Regions from separate parts of the Paenibacillus sp. FSL W7-1088 genome, predicted to be linked through region 3. Evidence: predicted binding sites of a transcription regulator. Region 3 holds the regulator's gene; each other region holds the start of a gene.
What was found. The regulator NrdR, encoded in region 3, represses ribonucleotide reductase genes. The targets are predictions, from matches to a motif close to AACACNATATATNGTGTT.
Positions count from the first base shown of each region.

Region 1 (2,271 bases), 2.8 Mb from region 3:
CAGTGTGCGTGTCCGGCATCCCATCGTCGCAATGATCGTATCGGGATCTTCCGGTTGATAATAGGGCAGGTTGAAGGAAGCATCCACATTGACAAAGTTCGGATACATGCGCCGTGAGGAGCAGGTCACAGCAAGCCGGAACAGATCGTAATTCGGATCTCCCTCCGATTGGTTAATTCCTTGCTTGCATTGGAAAATATGCTGAGGGAACACGGGTGTTTCCCCCTTACCAAGTCCACGAATGGTCGCTTCCAGCAACGACCGGGATACGAGTCGACCTTCGGCTGAAGTACAGAGCCCGTAGTTCAGCGAAGTGAACGGAATCTGTCCGCCAGCACGACTGCTCATGGTGTTCAGGTTATGGATCAGGGACTCCGCAGCTTGCCCGGTCTCCAGTTCCGTTTCTTCACAGGCATAGGCAAAGGCTCGTGCACACTTCTTCTTCGCTTCATCACTATCCAGATGCAGCTGCTCATCCTCAATTCGTTCATTCTCTCCAAACAGCCGTTGTCCCTTCCGGTAATGCTTACGGAACGAACGCTTCACATAAGGTGCGAGATCCCAATCGATTTTATTGGCGGATACACCGCCATACTGGCTGTTCTGCTGGGATTGAAAAATAATGGCGACCAGTGCCATGGCAGACATGATCGTCTGAGGTGTACGAACCGAACCGTTGCCGGTGTTGAATCCGGAGGCCAGCAGCCGGTCAAATGGGATAAAGATACAGTTGGTTGTTCCGAGGGCATACTGATCCAGATCGTGTACATACAGATCGCCGTTCTCCACAGCCTGAGCGAGCTCTTTAGGCAGTACATGACGCAGAGCATGCCACTTGGCGGTCTCCGAACCGAGCCTGCTCATCTTGCCGCTGAACGAGTCTCCGTTCAGATTGGCATTCTCCCTCAGCGTATCGGCGTCTTCAGCACCTATAATTCGTCTTCCCAGGTCTGATAGCAGGTCGGATGCCGGTGGAGAGGCATACTCAAGCATGTTCATCTCAGTTCCTCCTAAAAATAATAAAATTGAAATGTATGGGATAATGTCCATTCATTGAACACTACATGTAGAGTTTCTTTATCCATTTATAAACTATATATTGTTATTTTGGTGTGATAATGATCACATGTGAGTGGCTGATCGTTCGTCATGATTCATCGCTCAGAATGATAGAGGTTTTCAAAGCTGGAGGGTAAGCGTATAATTTCTATTTACCGTGTAATTACAGTTGACGATGCTTAGAAGTAGATAGAAAACTTTATATATGTATAGGTTGTGACCACTTTTTCGCAACTTTTGAACCCTCGTTAATGGATTGAATCATACAGTGCACTATGAATTGAAAATGCAGCTAAGACAAGAGGGGTGAATCATGGGAACGGTAGGTGTTACAAGGGGCTTCTATGAAAATATACAGGAAGCCGCGTCCCATATTGTAGACGTATTAAGCGGCATCTTAAAAGTGAACACCATTTTTGTTGCCACGAACGATGGAGTGACCAATGTTATTATGGAAGCTTTTAACCGCGAGGAAGAGTTGGTCGCCAAAGGTAGTAAACTTCCATTTGAAGCGTCATACTGCAGCCTGGTCTTAAGAGATAAGGGCAGCAGTCTGATTATTACGGATACATGTGAACATCCCCTTACGAAATCCATGGACGTAACAAGCGGACTGGGCAATCGTTACTTTGTGGGGATTCCTATTATGCGGAGGTCAGGGGAAACGTTCGGCACGATCTGCCTCATGGATGATCCCGATTATGTGATTAGTGAAACGGATATGAAAACACTGCAAGCCATGGCCGTTTTTCTCGGGTATGTCGTGGATCTGGAAGATACGCTGCAAGTTCAGGAACAGAAGCTGAGTCATTCGGAGCAACTGCAAGAGCAATTGCAGGCAGAGAAGGAACGTGCGGAGTCTGAGGCGTTGACCAAGACACAGATGCTGTCGCTGATGAGCCACGAAATTCGTAACCCGCTGAACGGCATTCTGGGATTAACGGATCTGATGCGTACACCGGATATGTCGGACGAGCAGATAGAATATGTGAATATGATCGAAACCAGCGGGAACATTCTGCTCTCCCTGCTCAATAACATGATGAGTTTTAACGTCAATGACGCAGGCCAAACGGTTGTGCATGATGATCCATTCGATCTGGTCGCCACGATTGAAAATACCGTTTATCTCTACGCGGGACTGGCGCTGAGCAAGAACATTGAGCTGGGTTTGAACCTTGATCTGAACGTATCTCAGGTTTTCGTCGGGGA
Region 1 is NZ_CP150216.1:6,727,086-6,729,356, reverse strand. It holds gene MKY42_RS30350 (anaerobic ribonucleoside triphosphate reductase) at 1-999, opposite strand, end outside; gene MKY42_RS30345 (histidine kinase dimerization/phospho-acceptor domain-containing protein) at 1,373-2,271, shown strand, end outside.
Region 1: a site for NrdR is predicted at 1,057-1,074, ahead of MKY42_RS30350 (anaerobic ribonucleoside triphosphate reductase). Genes of this name have one in related genera too.

Region 2 (2,271 bases), 2.1 Mb from region 3:
CCAGCTGTTGATCCTGCTTGGCTTGTTCCTCCAAACGCCCTACTTTCACCGATAATAAAAAAAGGGATTGGGCGATTCCATCATGAAGTTCCTTGGCCATCTTTTCCCGAGATTCAAATGCGGCTTTGGCTTCACGCTCATGCTCCAGCTCTTTTTGAATTCGTTCCAGGATAAGAAACAACCGAGTTAACAACGTTATACTCACTACATACACAATGACAGGTGTTAGCCAGTTGCCCAAATCCATTGATATATAAGGGAGTAGAAACCGATGTCGTACATATTCCCAGAGAGCAACGGTTAAGGTGGGAATCAGCAAGATCATCCACTTGATTTGTTTATAAGACATGTTCCCCTCCTGAACTTCAAGATAAGCATCAGTGAGGCAGACGAAGAATATAACCGAACCCCCACAGGGTTTGAATCAGATCTTCCCGATTCGGCACATGTTCGGAGAGTTTGTCCCGCAACCGTTTTACATGGGTATCTACGGTTCGATAATCCAGATCTTCCTCATGCTCCACTTTCCAAACAATTCTCAGCAAATCCTGCCTGGAGAATGCGATTTCCGCGTGTGTCGCCAGATGATAAAGCAAATCAAATTCTTTGGGAGTCATATGAATCTCCTCGTCTTCTACTGTGACTCTTCGGGAAGTAGGATTGATTAAAATAGAGGAGATCAACACCTCGCTTGCTGAATGGTCTTTTGACGCAGGTTTGATTAATCCGTTATAACGAGCCATCATGGTTTTGATGCGCAGCACAACTTCCCTCGGACTGAACGGTTTCATGACAAAGTCATCCGCCCCGGCTTTGAAAGCTTCAAGCCGATTCCCCTCTTCTGACTTGGCTGTCAGAAACATGACGGGTATGCTTAAGTTGGTCCGTAGATATTGGCATATTTCAATCCCCTTAATATCGGGGAGAATCCAATCCAGAATGATCATGGCATACGAGTCATGATGAAGCTTGCTTAAGGCTTGCCAGCCCAGCGAAGCCTCCTCAACGATAAATTGTTCTTTCTCCAAATACATGCGAAGAAGTCCACGGACCCGTTTATCATCATCTACAATCAATATTCTATTTTGCTGCAGGGTCCCGTTCATGTCTTACCTCCAAATCTTTGCGATATGTAATCAGCATACCTTCAACGTACTCAAAAGGCATGACTCCATAGAGCCATGCCTTTTGATAATCTATCTCTGAATTGTAGACAATGTATGAACGATGATGTTCAGGTTGATTTCTCTCCTGTGACGGCTGTCAATCATAATTCTCGAATGCACCAAATATCGTGCATTCGAATATGGATATCTACTAAGCCACAAATTTTTTAAGCCTAGTAATAGAGCCCATTCATGAGGTTTTTTCACAAAATCGATACCGATATACAATTGACAATTCTATATATTGATATAAAATTGAAAATATAATCTATATATAGTGTTTGTTTCTGATCACCGTTCATTTGTCAAGGAGGATAATGATCATGCTAATTGTGTATGATTCTATAACCGGGAATGTTAAGAGGTTTATTTCCAAGCTTCAACTGCCAGCAGTACAGATTCAAAATCAAATGACGATTGATGAACCGTACGTACTTGTGACATATACAACAGGTTTTGGGCAGATACCTGATAAGGTGTCTTCTTTTTTACAAAAAAACTCTGAATACCTGATTGGCGTGGCCGCCAGCGGTAATCGTAACTGGGGTGAGCGTTTTGCCAAAAGTGCAGATTTGATCTCTGCATCTTATAACGTCCCGGTTATTAGTAAATTTGGATTATCAGGTTCCAAGAAAGACGTGGAGTATTTTAAACAGGAGGTGAGCCGCATTGCGTCATATTGAATTAAATAACATGCTGCTAAAACGCAACTCTGATGGCTTCTTCCAGTTACATAAGGATAAAGAGGCTGTAGAGGAGTTTATGAAAGAAATTAAAGATAAAAGTATGGCATTTGCCAACATTGATGATCAGGTCAAATTCATGATTGATCATGATTATTACGAGGATTTCTATGCTTCCTATACAGCTGACGAAGTTAGAACCGTATTTGAAATTACGCGTGGCTATCAGTATACCTTTCCTTCCTATATGGCAGCGTCCAAATTCTATACTGATTATGCGTTGAGAACATATGACCGCAAAACATACCTTGAGCAATATGCAGATCGGGTAGCCGCCGCTGCACTTCATCTGGGTCGTGGACACTTTGATACGGCTTGTTTGCTGTCCCGTTCGATGATGGAGCAGCGTCTTCAACCGGCAA
Region 2 is NZ_CP150216.1:4,301,086-4,303,356, forward strand. It holds gene MKY42_RS19210 (histidine kinase) at 1-349, opposite strand, end outside; gene MKY42_RS19215 (response regulator transcription factor) at 378-1,106, opposite strand; gene nrdI (class Ib ribonucleoside-diphosphate reductase assembly flavoprotein NrdI) at 1,490-1,849, shown strand; gene nrdE (class 1b ribonucleoside-diphosphate reductase subunit alpha) at 1,836-2,271, shown strand, end outside.
Region 2: a site for NrdR is predicted at 1,431-1,448, ahead of nrdI (class Ib ribonucleoside-diphosphate reductase assembly flavoprotein NrdI). Genes of this name have one in related genera too.

Region 3 (2,271 bases):
AAATACCAATTGGATGTCATGGTTCTATCCGATTCATTATAAGGAAGAGATTAGGGCCCAGTCTCAGAGTTATGAGGTTGATCCGTTTCTCATAGCTTCCATCATCAAGGTGGAGACCAATTTTAAGACAAGCAAGGAATCCAAAAGAGGTGCCATCGGGTTAATGCAGCTGATGCCAGACACCGCAAACTGGATTATGGAGCAAGCGAAAATTCCGGGCACCTCACTGGAAGAATTGAAGCACGAGCCTGAAAGAAATATCCAGCTGGGTACCTGGTATCTACGTAATCTGTCCGATCAATTTGACGGGAATGAAGCGGCTATGATTGCTGCTTACAATGCAGGTCCAGGTAAAGTGAACTCATGGCTAAGGGATGGCGTATGGGACGGCTCTTTCGAGACGGTCAAAGATATTCCGTTTGGTGAAACCCGGCACTATGTACAACGCGTCATTTATTATTATAATCAATATGTAAAGATCTATAATACGTTCTAAGTTAAGACGCTCTGGATTCGTGGTCTAAAATAAGTAGAAGCACCGAGCAGACCGGTTATTCACCGGCCGCTCCATGCTCCTCTGTGTACCGTATTACGATGCAGATATTATTGGTATTGACCTGCCAATTGCTGTTCTGCAATTGTTACCAGACGCTTCGTGATGTATCCACCGATCGAACCGTTCTCGTAAGAAGTCATGTTACCTTGGTATCCGTCTTGTGGGATGCTGATTCCGAGTTCTTGAGCAACTTCATATTTCATTTGCTCGAGAGCTGCGGAAGCTTTAGTTACCACCAGGTTGTTGGAGTTACCATTGCTTTGTGCCATTGCTGTTCACCTCCTCGCGGTTGGTAAAAGTATTATGTGTCGGCAATACGATTTTCATAACTAAATGCTTAAGGGAATTTGTGGTAAAAAGTCAAACGTGGGAAGTGATCTGATTTGAAGTGTCCTTATTGCGGTTATATGGGTACCAAAGTGCTTGATTCACGTCCGGCCAACGAAGCGAAATCGATTCGTCGTCGCCGTGAGTGTGAGCAGTGTGCCCGAAGATTTACAACCTTTGAGATGATTGAAGAAACACCGTTGATCGTTATTAAGAAAGATGGCAGCCGGGAAGAGTTCAGCAGAGACAAGATTCTCCGTGGTCTGATTCGAGCTTGCGAAAAACGGCCGGTGTCGGTAGAAACGCTGGAGATGATGGTATCCGAGACAGAAAAAGCTCTGCGGAATACAGCCGATGCTGAAGTCGAGAGCCGTCAGATTGGTGAACTGCTGATGGAACAGCTGTTTCCAGTGGATGAAGTAGCCTATGTTCGCTTCGCTTCAGTGTACCGTCAATTCAAAGACATCAATATGTTCATGAAAGAACTGAAATCTCTTTTGTCCAAAGAAGACATCGAGGAGTAATGGAGCGGAAAAGGAGAAGAGCATTCTGGGTTACGGTCATGTGTTCCAGGTAAAAGGTTGTTCTTCTCCAATCATTTTGGTTGGTAAAAAAATGGTTGACAGCAAAAGCTGTATTTTATATGATATAGGAGTCGCCTGCGGAGCATTGCAGAGTTGGACAACTTGTTTCACTCATAATTCTGGGGCCTTAGCTCAGCTGGGAGAGCGCATCGCTGGCAGCGATGAGGTCAGGGGTTCGATCCCCCTAGGCTCCACCAAAATAGTAAATGCGCGCAGTTCTTCGGAACTGCGTTTTTTTGTTTTTGTATGGACATTCGCTGATAGGACGAAGAAAGTGCCGTATGCAATACTATTCAATAATTTACTGAACGAGGACTCACAATGTTATATAATAGCACATGACTGGACAAGCATTTTCTTGAAATTCGCGGTGAATCCTAACTTAGAGAGAGTGGGTAACAGGATATGTATAAAACAAGAATAATAAGAAAGTTATTTATGGGTGTAATTATTTTAAGTTTGCTGCCATTGTACTTATTTGACAAGGCGTTTGCTGCCACTCCAACAGCCACCATTGTTGTAGCTGACGAACTTCTGACTTCCGGAGAAACGTCAATGGTAACGATTACATTTTCAGAAGCGGTGACTGGATTTGATCTTGCTGATTTGGAAACAGGTAGCGGCATTCTTAGTGGATTAACAACTTCTGACAATATCACTTATAGCGCAACACTCACGCCGCCTCTAAGCAATCACAGCGGCCCCTTCAATATTTCGCTCAATCATTCAGGTATAATTGCTGGAGGCAATGTGGGGAGCGGAACCACCGTATCTAACCATTACTATGTCGACACAGTTATGCCT
Region 3 is NZ_CP150216.1:2,226,103-2,228,373, forward strand. It holds gene MKY42_RS10290 (lytic transglycosylase domain-containing protein) at 1-496, shown strand, start outside; gene MKY42_RS10295 (alpha/beta-type small acid-soluble spore protein) at 604-825, opposite strand; gene nrdR (transcriptional regulator NrdR) at 940-1,407, shown strand; tRNA gene MKY42_RS10305 (tRNA-Ala) at 1,589-1,664, shown strand; gene MKY42_RS10310 (IPT/TIG domain-containing protein) at 1,906-2,271, shown strand, end outside.